2 regions of the Thiorhodococcus fuscus genome follow, and region 2 is predicted to be linked to the other one. Evidence: predicted binding sites of a transcription regulator. Region 2 holds the regulator's gene; the other holds the start of a gene.
The links. Region 2 encodes sigma-54, which starts transcription at its own class of promoters, with help from an activator protein. Its sites were predicted from a motif close to TGGCANGNTNCNTGCTT; they were not measured.
Positions count from the first base shown of each region.

Region 1: the regulator sigma-54 is predicted to act here: its motif matches at 2,243-2,259, upstream of ACFSJC_RS14715 (hydrogenase small subunit).

Region 1 covers NZ_JBHUHX010000042.1:8,129-14,395, reverse strand. The annotation lists gene ACFSJC_RS14720 (nickel-dependent hydrogenase large subunit) at 1-1,073, opposite strand, end outside; gene ACFSJC_RS14715 (hydrogenase small subunit) at 1,070-2,167, opposite strand; gene ACFSJC_RS14710 (hypothetical protein) at 2,619-3,053, shown strand; gene ACFSJC_RS14705 (MFS transporter) at 3,163-4,503, shown strand; gene oadA (sodium-extruding oxaloacetate decarboxylase subunit alpha) at 4,600-6,267, opposite strand, start outside.
Region 2 covers NZ_JBHUHX010000015.1:11,410-17,676, reverse strand. The annotation lists gene rapZ (RNase adapter RapZ) at 1-228, opposite strand, end outside; gene hprK (HPr(Ser) kinase/phosphatase) at 296-1,258, opposite strand; gene ACFSJC_RS06660 (PTS sugar transporter subunit IIA) at 1,281-1,730, opposite strand; gene hpf (ribosome hibernation-promoting factor, HPF/YfiA family) at 2,165-2,488, opposite strand; gene ACFSJC_RS06650 (RNA polymerase factor sigma-54) at 2,519-4,006, opposite strand; gene lptB (LPS export ABC transporter ATP-binding protein) at 4,277-5,002, opposite strand; gene lptA (lipopolysaccharide transport periplasmic protein LptA) at 5,027-5,548, opposite strand; gene lptC (LPS export ABC transporter periplasmic protein LptC) at 5,545-6,171, opposite strand; gene kdsC (3-deoxy-manno-octulosonate-8-phosphatase KdsC) at 6,168-6,267, opposite strand, start outside.

The sequences.
Region 1 (6,267 bases), on a different contig from region 2:
GACTCGTCGGCGTAGGTGAACCAGGAGTGGGCCACGAACTCCTGGATCTGCTCGGGATCGCGCAGATCGACGTCGTGGATCTCGTTGAGATTGCCGTTGATGATGGCGCCGCGCGGCAGGAGCTGGTTCGCGGCCGAGGTATCGTTGGCCCGATCCGGGATATCGCCGTAGGACATCAGCGCCTGGCTGCTGAGTCCGCCACCATAGGTCCAATCCTTATAGAAGGAGGCGATGGCCATGAGGTCTGGCAGATAGACCTTGTCCATGAACTCGATGGTGCGATCGATGATGGAGGAGACCAGGTTCAGCCGCTCCATGTTGACCGCGCCGACCGCGCCCGTGTCATGGACGTTGATGGCGCAGGGCACGCCTCCGACCAGCCAGTTGGGGTGCGGGTTCTTGCCGCCGTAGATGGTATGGATCTTGACGATCTCCTTCTGGAAGTCGAGCGCCTCCAGATAGTGGGTGACCGCCATCAGGTTGGCCTCGGGCGGCAACTTGTAGGCCGGATTGCCCCAGTAGCCGTTGGTGAAAGGCCCCAGTTGACCGGACTCGACGAAACGCTTGATCCGGTTCTGCACGTCGCGGAAATAGCCGGGCGAGGACAGCGGCCAGTCCGAGATCGACTGCGCCAGCGCCGAAGTCGCCTTGGGGTCGGCCTTGAGCGCCGAAACCACGTCGACCCAGTCGAGCGCATGCAGATGATAGAAGTGCACCAGGTGATCGTGCGCCTGGAGCGTCAGCTGCATGATGTTGCGGATGGAGTTGGCGTTCTCGGGGATCTGGATTCCGAGTGCGTCCTCGACCGCGCGCACCGAAGTCAGGGCGTGGGTGCCGGTGCAGACGCCGCATATCCTCTCGGTGAAGGCCCAGGCGTCGCGCGGATCGCGGCCGCGTAGGATCACCTCCAGACCGCGCCACATGGTGCCGGTGGAGACCGCGTTGCGGATGACGTTGTTCTCGTCGAGGTTGACCTCGCAGCGCATGTGGCCCTCGATCCGGGTCACCGGGTCGACGACGACGCGCTTACCCGAGGTGTCCAGCTCGAAGCCGTTCGGTGTCTGCACGCTCATGCCTTGTCATTCTCCTCGTGATGCTCGCCCGAGCGTTGCTTGATGCGTTGGATGGCGCTCGCCGCCGCATGCGCCGTGATCGCCGCGCCGACCGTACCGGCGGCTGCCATGCCGACCTTGTCCGCATTGGCCTCGATACCGAATCCGTGGGTGTTGGTGACGTGATGGTAGAAGCTGCCCTTGTCCCAGAAACCGTCCTCGGAACAGCCGATGCAGCCGTGTCCCGACTGGATCGGGAACGAGACCCCGTTGTTCCAGCGCACGGTCGAGCAGGCGTTGTAGGTGGTCGGCCCCTTGCAGCCCATCTTGTAGAGACAGTAGCCCTTGCGCGCCCCCTCATCGTCCCAGTCCTCGACGTACTGACCGGCGTCGAAGTGCGGGCGGCGATAGCATTTGTCGTGGATGCGCTGGCCGTAGAACATCTTGGGCCGCCCTTGGCGATCCAGCTCGGGGATGCGATCGAAGGTGAGCATGTAGGTGATGACGCCGGTCATGACCTCGGCGATCGGCGGACAGCCGGGCACCTTGATGATGGGCTTGTCGGTGATGACCTTGTGCACCGGAGTGGCCTGGGTCGGATTGGGATGCGCCGCCTGCACGCAGCCCCAGGAGGCGCAGGAACCCCAGGAGATGACCGCCTTGCAGTCGGCGGCGACCTCCTTCAACTGCTCGACGAAGGGCCGCCCGCCGATGATGCAGCTCATGCCGTCCTGATTGAGCGGTGGATTGCCCTCGACCGCCAGGATGTAGTTGCCCTTGTACTTGGTGCGGACGTCTTCCAGGATCGCCTCGGCCTGATGTCCGGCCGAAACCATGAGGGTGTCGTCGTAGTCGAGCGAGATCATCGACAAGACCACGTCCGAGACCAGCGGATGGGCGGAACGAATGAAGGACTCCGAGCAGCAGGTGCACTCCAAACCGTGCAGCCAGAGCACCGGCGTGCGCGGCTTGGTCTCCATCGCGTGGGCGATCTTGGAGGCGAAAACCGGCTCCAGCCCCAGGGCCGTCGCCGTCAGGCTACAGTATTTGAGGAAGCTGCGACGGGTGATCCCCTGTCGGCGCATCACCTCGTAGAAGGTTTCAGTCGTTGCCATGGTTGATCCCAGTTGTGAACCCCAGCGGATTGACCGGCAAGCGCACCGGCCAGATCGGAACTCCGATAGGCGACTAAGCAACCTTCGAGCCAACTAGCGGCCACGACACGAAGAGGGCACGCCTGACAATGGGGTATGGCACATCGCGCAAAACGATAGCCGCCGAGAATCCGCAAAGTTCGTTTGCGATTTTGAGGGCGGGCGCAAATAAAGTTTGCAGACCGAAAAGAACCAAGCGTAGGAGAAGGACGCCACCGAAAGCACCGCCCCACAAGCAGGTTGCGTAATTTTACGGATAGCTGCGACACCTTCGATTGCGGATGCTAAGCGGCATTTATCGACGGCCACCGCGTTTGACGCAATCCTGAGGCACCCACATGCCTCCGGTTCGTTCTAATGCCCTACCATCGAAACCACGTGCACTCGGGCCGAAAGCGCCAAACACCACAGGATGAACGGCCAACCAGACGAACCTCTGGAAGACCCGCACACCGAGTGCGCGACCTTGCGGGAAAAGCTGCGTGAGGCCAAAACCAGACTCTCGGCCTCGCCCCTTCCCATCAACCCATCACGTCCATCCGCGCTCGAATCGACACTGCCCGATCAGGACGCTCCCCCTCCCCTCGACCAGGCGATCGGCGACGCCACCAGCGCAGCCATGTCTCTGATGGAAGCCGCGCTCGCCGAGCGCGTCCGGGCCATCTCGATGGAGAAAAAGCTGCAGCGCGAGATCGATCATCGGCTGCGCGTCGAAAAGGCACTGATAGAATCGGAACAGCGCTGCCGTCGCATCCTGGACAGCATCGGCGAGGTGCGCTGGATCTCGACGGCGGACTGGAAAACCATTCTTGACATCGATCCCAAGGATCAACCCCCGCCCCCATGACAGACCCCATCGATCTACGACAGCCCTACGACGCCTTCGCGACCACCTACGACACCGACACCCCTCGCGGACAATGCCTTGGCGAGCTGACAATCGGAATCGCCAGCGAATGACCACCAGATCCCGCGCCTCCAGACGAGAAATCCTCGGCTGGGCGATGTTCGACTTCGCCAACTCGGCCTATACGCTGCTCATCATCACGGTCGTGTTCGGCGATCTCTTCACCCGCGTCATCGTCGGCGACGCGCCCGACTATCGGCTGGGCAATCTGCTCTGGAGTCTGGCTCTCGCCATCAGCTACCTGATGGTCGTGATCGCATCGCCCGTGGCCGGGGCCATCATGGATTACACCGCGAGCAAGAAACGCTTCCTGTTCGCCAGCTATGCGCTCACGGTCGTCACCACCGCCCTGCTCTATTGGGCCGCACCCGGATACGTCTGGATCGGCATGCTGTTGCTGATCCTCTCCAATTTCGCCTTCGCCATCGGCGAATCCTTCATCGCCAGCTTCCTGCCCGACCTGGGACCACCCGAGGACCTGGGTAAGATCTCCGGTTTCGGCTGGGCGCTCGGCTATATCGGCGGCATGATCGCCGCGCTGTTCGTACTCTTCGTGCTGGGCGAGGTCAGCGCCGAAAACTTCGAGCGTATCCGCTGGGTCGGCCCATGGACCGCCGTTTTTTTCCTCGTCGCCGCCATTCCGACCTTCCTCTGGGTCCGCGAGCGCGGTCGCCCGCGCCCCCTGCCGCCAGGCGCCAACCTCGTCGGCGTCGGGATCTCCCGAGTACGCCAGACCCTGGTCCATCTGCACCAGCACCGCGACCTGGCCGTGCTGCTGGTCGCCGTATTCTTCTCCATGAGCGGCATCTCCATCGTCATCACCTACGCCTTCATCTACGGCGCACAGGTGATCGGCTGGGACGCATCGGTGCGCACGCTCATGTTCGTCCTGGTGCAGCTCACGGCCGCTGCGGGCGCCTTCGGATTCGGCTACATCCAGGACCGGATCGGCGCACTGCGCACCTATCTGCTGACGTTGATCATGTGGATCCTGGCGATCCTGCTCATTTATCTAACCCCATCGATCGCCAGTCTGGCGCACAGTTGGCTCGGGCTGGACTGGCAGGCGCAATACGTCTTCCTGGTCGTGGGATGCGTGGCAGGCGCAAGCCTAGGCGCCTGTCAGTCGACCACGCGCACCCTGGTCGGGCTCTTCTCGCCGCTGTCGCGCTCGGCCGAACTGTTCGGTTTCTGGGGGCTGTCGATGAAACTGGCGGGGGTCTTCGGTCTGCTCGCCATCGGCTTGTTGCAAGCCGCGTTCGGACTGCGTCAGGCACTGCTCTTCTGCGTGCTGCTGTTCGCCGTGGCGCTGCTCATTGCGCGCCATGTCGACGAGACGCGCGGACGCGCCGTCGCCCAGGGGCACGACGCGGGACTGAAGGAGTGGTAGGAATCGAGCGGATTGTTGAACCGCAAAGGCGCAAAGGTCGCGAAGATCGATCGTTGATTCCTTTGCGTTCTTCGCGCCTTCGCGGTTCAAAACGTATCAGGGCGTGATTTCCAGCAGCACCTCATCCGGGTTCACGGCATCGCCCTTGGCGACATAGACAGCGGTGATGGTGCCGGCGATGGCGGCCTGAATCTCGGTCTCCATCTTCATGGCCTCGGTCACGAGGACGGACTGACCGGCGGTAACACTGTCACCCTCCTTGACCAGCACATCCACGATGTTGCCCGGCATCGAGGTGGTGACGTGTCCCGGCTGGGTCGGCTTGGGCCGCTTGCCAGCGATCGCCTTCTTGACCGCACCCTCGGTGCCGCCGGTCAGGACCAGTTCGTCGAGCGTCTCGACCACGACCTCTTCAGGGATGTCGTCGATGGTGAAATAGAAATGCCGCTCGGCCTGGCCTTTGTGCCCAGCGCCCGTGACCTTGATGTGATAGCTCTCGCCATGCACGTTGATGTTGAACTCGGTCGGAGCCGACTTGGCGACATTGCTCGGCGGCGGCTCCAACGGCTCGGGCACCAGGGTGCCGGCGGCGCGATGCTCCAGGAAGGTCCGCCCGATCTCGGGGAACATTGCATAGGTGAGGATGTCCTCCTCCGAACCGGCCAGGGAGCCAATCTCCTTGGTCAGACGGTCCAGCTCTGGGTTGAGCAGATCGGCCGGACGACACTCCACGATATCTTCCTTGCCGATCGCCTGCTGCTGCAGTGTCGCATCGACCGGCGCCGGCGCCGCGCCGTAGCGGCCCTGAAGATAGAGCTTCACCTCGTTGGTGATGCTCTGATAGCGCTTCTCGGTCAGGACGTTCATGACCGCCTGGGTACCGACGATCTGCGAGGTCGGGGTAACCAGGGGCGGATAGCCGAGATCCTTACGCACGCGCGGAATCTCCTCCAGCACCGCATTCATGCGGTCGATGGCGTTCTGCTCCTTCAGCTGGTTGGCCAGGTTGGAGATCATGCCGCCCGGAACCTGATTGACCTGCACCCGAGTATCCACCCCGGTGAAATCGCTCTCGAACTGGTGGTACTTCTTGCGCACCTGATAGAAGTACATCCCGACCTCCTGGATCGCCTCCAGGTCCAGACCGGTGTCGTACTCGGTGCCGCGCAGCGCGGCAACCATGCTCTCGGTCGGCGGATGCGAGGTGCCGCCGGCCATTGAGGAGATCGCCGTATCGATGGTGTCGCAGCCGTTCTCGATCGCCTTCATGTGACACATATCGGCCAGGCCGGCTGTGGCGTGCGAGTGCAGGTGCAGCGGCAGATCGACGCTGTCCTTGAGCGCCTTGACCAGATCGGCGGTCACGAAGGGCGTCAGCAGACCGGCCATGTCCTTGACGGCAATGGAATCGCACCCCATGGCGGCCAGTTCCTTGCCCATCTTGACGAAACCCTCGACCGTATGGACCGGGCTCACCGTGTAGCAGATGGTGCCCTGGGCGTGCTTACCGGCGGCCTTGGTCGCCTCGATCGCGGTCTTGAGATTCCGTAGATCGTTGAGCGCGTCGAAGATGCGGAAGACGTCCATGCCATTCTCGGCGGACCGCTTGACGAAGGCACGCACCACGTCGTCCGAATAGTGACGATAGCCCAGCAGGTTCTGGCCGCGCAGCAGCATCTGCAGCCGGGTGTTGGGCAGGGCCTCGCGCAGCTTGCGCAGACGCTCCCAAGGATCTTCCTTCAGAAAACGCACGCAGGCGTCGAA
Region 2 (6,267 bases):
CGTCACCAGCTGGGGGAGCTGGATCAGCGCCTCCCTGTTGGTTCGGGCATCGATCCCGACGGCCGTGTTGGTGAAGGCGGTATCCAGCGTGTTGTGGAGCCCCAGCGCCAAATCCTTTAGCAGGAAGAGCGGCAGGTTGTCGATGCAGTAATACCCCAGATCCTCGAGCGTGTGGAGCGCGACGCTCTTTCCGGAGCCTGACAGGCCGCTGAGAATGATGAGTTTCATCGCATGTCTTCGCGTCGGGTGTCGTTGATGTGAGACATCGAATATGAGGCGTCGCTGTCCAGCGAACTCAGCGTCGGAGTGTCGGTGGATCGGGTCGGTCGATGCTGATCGCTCTGGCCTGGCGGTCGATGAAATCCACTCCGGCGTCATAGCCCCGGATCCGTAGGATCTGGTGGCGCACCGCCGCTTCGACCAGGATGGCCAGATTGCGGCCGGGGGCGACCGGCATCAGGATCTTGGGGACGGCGACGCCCAGGATGTTCATGGCCGTGAGGCTTCCGCTGAGCCGATCGATGCATTCGAGCTGCTGGTGGTCCAGCGGCTGCAGGTCGATGATGAGGTTGAGCGTTTTGTCGCGCAGCACCGCGCCCTCGCCGAACATGGCCCGGATGTTGAGAATGCCGAGTCCTCGGACCTCAAGGAAGTCTCGGAGTGTCTCCGGGCAGGTCCCTTCCAGTACCTCGGGCGCGATGCGGGCGAACCGGGGCGCGTCGTCGGCGATGATGCGGTGACCGCGCGTGATGAGCTCCAGCGCCAGTTCGCTCTTGCCCACCGCTGGATTGCCCACCAGCAGCACGCCCATGCCCAGCACCTCGATGAAGACGCCGTGAACGGTCTCGCGTTCGGCCAAGGCGTGGGTCAGGAAATAGCGTAGATGGTTGATCAGATCCTGATCCCCGAGCGACGAGCTGAGAAGCGGGGTCTGGGTGCGCTCGGCGACCTCTCGCAGGGCGGCATCCGGCTCGATGTCATCGGAGAAGATCACCGCTGCGGGACGGTCGGCGAAGAGCTTTTCGATGGTTTCGGTAAAGGCGGTGCTTCCCAGTTCGGTCAGATAGATCTGCTCGGGGTGGCCGATCACCTGCAGTCGGTTGGGGTGGATGCAGTTGAGCGATCCGATCAGAGACTGGCTCCCGTGCGCAGGTGTTTCGCCGCGCAGCGGGCGTGGCTCCTTGGGCTCGGGTGTGAGCCAACCGAGCTTGAGTTGCGGCGCCGTCTGAGCGATCAGGAATTGCAGGCTGTCGATCATTGCTGGCGTCTCGCCGGGCGGTCTATCGTGCGTTCAGGACGCTCAGGAGTCGGGCAGCGGAGTCGGCTTCGCGCAGTTGCGCTCGGATCTCGGGGTCGCTGAAGAGGCTGGCCAGATGGGCGAGCAGGTGGAGATGCTCCTCGTTCGCCGCCTCCGGGACGAGCAGGGCGAAGGCCAGGTCGACGGACTCGCCGTCTGCGGCATCGTAATCGATCCCTTGCTTGATCTGGACGAAGGCGCCGATGACGTCGGATACCTCCTTCAGGCGCGCGTGAGGCAGCGCGATCCCGTGACCGAGCCCGGTACTGCCGAGACGCTCGCGTTCGAGCAGGCGCTCGAAGACGGTTTCGGTCTGTAGTCGCGGGTGATCGGTCGCCAGGAGTTCGGCCAGTGTTTCGAGCAGACGCTTCTTGCTGGAGATCTCAAGGCCGCATCCGATGCGGGATTCGCTGATCAGATCGGGGCTGAACATGGGGTCAACTCCTGTCAGGCACCGGCGCGTTTCACGGCGATCATGTCGCTTGGCGATGGTTGCCAGAGGCATCGCGGACAAGTGATTCTGGTCATGAGTCGTGGTTTCCTCGAAATCGGCCCGATGACGGGTGCATGGGATGACGGGTGCATCATATGTGCTCAGTCGCCATCGTCTCAATGAAAAACACCTCGAACGGCCTTCCTTGTGTCCGTTCGAGGTGTCGCGCGCCTCAGCGAGTCGGCGCAGCGGTCAGATCGATGCGTATCGGGATCTTAGGCGCTTTCGGTCAACGTTCATGCGACGACCTGGCGTGACGTCCGTCTTCGGTGTCGGGCGAGGGCGGGGCGGCGCTTGGCCATGCTCCCGCCGGCCCTCTTAGAGGACGAACGCCCATTCGGCGTCATTCGGTATGAACGTTTCCGGCCATCGCCTCATTCCTCCTCGGCGGCGGCGATCGGTGCACCAGGTCGGTGGCTGTTCTTCTTCTCCTTGTAGCGGATCACTTGTCGATCGAGCTTGTCGATGAGCCCGTCGATGGCTGCGTACATGTCTTCATGGGCGGAGTCGGCAAATACCTTGCCTCCATTGATATGGAGCGTCGCCTCCGCCTTTTGGGTGAGCTTTTCAACGCTGAGGACGACGTGGGCGTTGATGACGTGGTCGAAGTGTCGTTCGAGACGTTCGAATTTGCTGTCGACATAACCCTTCAGCGCTTCGGTTACGTCGATGTGGTGACCCGTCAGGTTAATCTGCATCATTTGACTCCTTAGGTTCAAACAGCCTGCTCATGCTAGGCGTTTGCGCTCGTTCGAGGGTGGGATACCCATTGCCTCGCGATATTTGGCGACTGTTCGGCGTGCGACCTTGATGCCCTGATCAGCGAGTTCCTGTGCGATTTTGCTGTCGCTCAAGGGCTTTCTGGCGGATTCCCCCGAGATCAGCTTGCGAATCAGGGCGCGGATCGCCGTGGATGAACACTCGCCGCCAGAAGCGGTGTTGACGTGCGATGAAAAGAAATACTTGAACTCGAATGTGCCTCGCGGTGTATGCATGTACTTCTGGGTGGTGACCCGGGATACGGTGGATTCGTGCAGTTCGAGCGCCTCGGCGATGTCGCGCAGAACCATCGGGCGCATGCCCTCGTCGCCGAGTTCGAAGAAGTCCTGTTGCATCTCCACGATCTTGGATCCCACGCGCAGAACCGTGTCGTTGCGGCTGGCCAGGCTCTTGATGAACCATCGTGCCTCCTGCAGATGGCTCTTGAGCGTGGTGCTGTCCGCGCTTTGATCCGAGCGCCTGATCAGTCGCGCGTAATCCGCGTTCACTCTCAGTTTCGGCGTCGACTCCGGATTGAGTTCGACGTGCCAGCGACCCTCCCCTTTACGGACGAAGATGTCGGGGACAACGTACTCCGGCGGCGCCTCTTCGATCAAGGTCCCCGGCTTCGGATTGAGTTGGCGGATGAGCGCGACCGCCTCCGCGATGCGCTCCTCCGGTTCCTTCAGCAGGCGGGCGAGCGCGCCGAGGTCCCTTCTGGGCAAATGCTCGAAACCCTCAGCGCAGACCCGAAGGGCCAGGTTGCGTGCAGGAACCTGGTCGGGCAACTGACGCAGCTGGATGATCAGGCATTCCTGGATGCTGCGTGCGCCGATGCCTGGCGGGTCGAGCGATTGGACGCGGTGGATCAGCGTCTCGACCTCCTCGACGCTGATATCCGGGTTGTCGATGGCGGCGAGCAGCTCATCGACGTCCGCGCGCAGATAGCCGGCCTGATCGATCGAGTCGATGACCGTCTGAGCGATCATGAAGTCGCGCTCGTTCAGACGGCTCAGATTCAGCTGCCAGGCGAGATGATCCTGCAGGCTTTGTGGGCGGCTCTGCTGGGCGAACGGATCGAAATCGGAGCTGTCGTCGCTGCCGTGCGAGGTCGGCGGCAGATAGCTGTCGAAGACGTCGGTCCACTGGGTGTCGACCGGCAGATCGTCCGGCATCTCGTTCGACTCGGCGCGGATCTCGCGATCCACGGCCAAGTCCTGCTCGCCGCGCTGGGGTTCCGCCTCGACCTGGCTCTGGTCGAGCCGCACGTCGCTCTGCTCACTGGCCGCGAAACGTTCGTTCTCATCGCCCTCTTCGAGCATGAGATTGGTTTCGAGTGCCTCTTGGATCTCCTTCTGGAGCTCGAGCGTCGAGAGTTGCAGCAGCTTGATCGCCTGCTGCAACTGGGGCGTCATGGTGAGGTGTTGGCTGAGGCGAAGCTGGATGGATTGCTTCATCGATCGCGTACGCGCCTTGAGGTGAACCGCTTGAGGTCTAAAGCAATAAGAGTGCCTGTTGCCATTCTAGCCCATTTCGGCGAAAAGAGCCGCCAGTCGCCGGAGGTTGGTTTGCGGCTTTGTTTTGTAAGACATTTCTGTCTTTCACTCGCCAGATATGGGGCGGGCGGTGCAGAACGCCATCCAGTCCATGATGGACCGGCGCTGGCGGCTGACGGCGTGAGGCTGGTGGCTATATGTCGGCTCATGGATGCTTCGTGAGGTCGCCGTTCACATCGAGAAGTCGGCGCCGAGATAGACGTCTCGAACCTGCTGGTTGGCGAGCAACTCGCGCGGCTGGCCCGAGGCGATTACGTTTCCATTACTGATGATGTAGCCTCGATCGCAGATATCGAGTGTCTCGCGGACATTGTGGTCCGTGATGAGGACGCCGATGCGCCGGTCCCGCAGATGGGAGACGATGGCCTTGATGTCGCCCACGGCGATGGGGTCGACGCCCGCAAAGGGTTCGTCGAGCAGCATGACGACCGGATCCACCGCGAGCGCGCGGGCGATTTCGAGCCGTCTCCGTTCTCCGCCCGAAAGGCTCAGGGCGAGCGAATCGCCGACATGCGCGATGCCCAGCTCTTCGAGCAGTCGCTCGCAGCGCTCCTCGCGCTCGGCGCGCTTGAGATCGCGTCGGGTCTCCAGGATGGCCAGGATGTTCTCGCGTGCCGATAGTTTGCGGAAGACCGAGGGCTCTTGCGCCAGATAGCTGAGTCCGGCGCGTGCGCGCGCATGCATCGGCATGCGGGTGATGTCGCGGTCGTTCAGCGAGATCCGGCCCTGGTCGGCCGTGATGAGCCCGACGATCAGGTAAAAGCAGGTCGTCTTGCCGGCACCGTTGGGTCCCAGCAGGCCGACGACCTCTCCTGGTTCGACCTCGACCGAGACGTCTTGCAGCACCTGCCGCCGACGGTAGTGTTTCTTCAGGTGTTCGGCGCGCAGTGCGGTCAAACGGGCCTCCTCATCGCAGGTGCCTTATTGCTTTTCGGGGGTGATGGTGATCTTGACCCGTCCCGAGCCTCCAGCGCGGAATTGGGCGTGGGCGCGATCGTAGATGATGCGCTCGCTGGTCAGTCGGTCCTCTCCCTGGATCAGCACGCCATCGCCGATCAGGACGAGCTCGTCCTTGTCGGCGTTGTATTCGATCCGTTTGGCGAATGCGTGCACCTCGCTCTGGTCGCCGTCGAGACGCTGTTTGTAGCGTGCCGGCTTGCCCAGCGCGATGATGAACTTGGGTTGGCGGTCCTCGCGATGGTAGACGGTCACATGGTCGGCCAGGAGCTGCATGCTGCCCTGGTCGACCTGGACGTTGCCGACATAGACGCTGGTGTTGTCGCTTTCGCGGACCTCGACGTCGTCGGCCTCGATCAGAATCGGCTGTTTGGCGTCATCCTTCAGCGCCCAGGCCTGTCCGGCGCTCATGACGGCGAGTGCGGCCAGGAATAGGTGTGCGATGGGCCTGGGTGCGCGGGTCTGGTCGGCTTTGAGGGTCGTCATGGGTGCGGATCCTGCTCGGGATCGGACTCGGGCGCGAGCCGGATGCGCGCGCGTCCATGGAAGGTGGTGCGGGTCGGTTCGTTATACCAGAGGCGCATTCCGTTCGCGGTCAGTGCGTCGCCATCGCTGTCGACCCGTACTTCGAGATCGGTTTCGGCCAATCCTTGCTCGCGCCAGATATCCAGACGTTCGGTCTCGAAATGCGCCGGGCGGCTTTCATCGTCGCTCGCTCGGTCCAGCTCGACGTTGCCCTCCAGGCGGATCTGATCGCCGTCCGCGTAGATGGTGCCTCGGTCGGCCTTGGCGTTCCAGGGTGGTCCCTTGGTCTGGTACAGCTCCAGGCGCGGCTGGTCCAGTTCGGAGATATTGTCCGTGGCGTAGTGCCGCAGCTCGGTCGCCTTCAGATGACGGATCGGCCGCCCGCTGTCGTTGGTCTCGACCGCCGAGAATCGATCGACGACATAGTCCGGCAGTCGGGGGCGCGTCCGGTGCGCGCCGACATCCCCGTCCGGTGTCTTGAGCTGCCACCAGGCGATGGCCCCGACGATCGCGAACAGGATCGCGAGCATCAGTTGCCGTCCGCTCCAGAAGGGGCGATCGAAATAGCCGAAATAGGCGCTCATCGATAGCGCGACATCATCTGCTCGAAGGTGCCCTGAGCATCCATGATCATTTCGCACACTTCGCGCGCCGCGCCGCGTCCGCCGGGCGCGACAGTG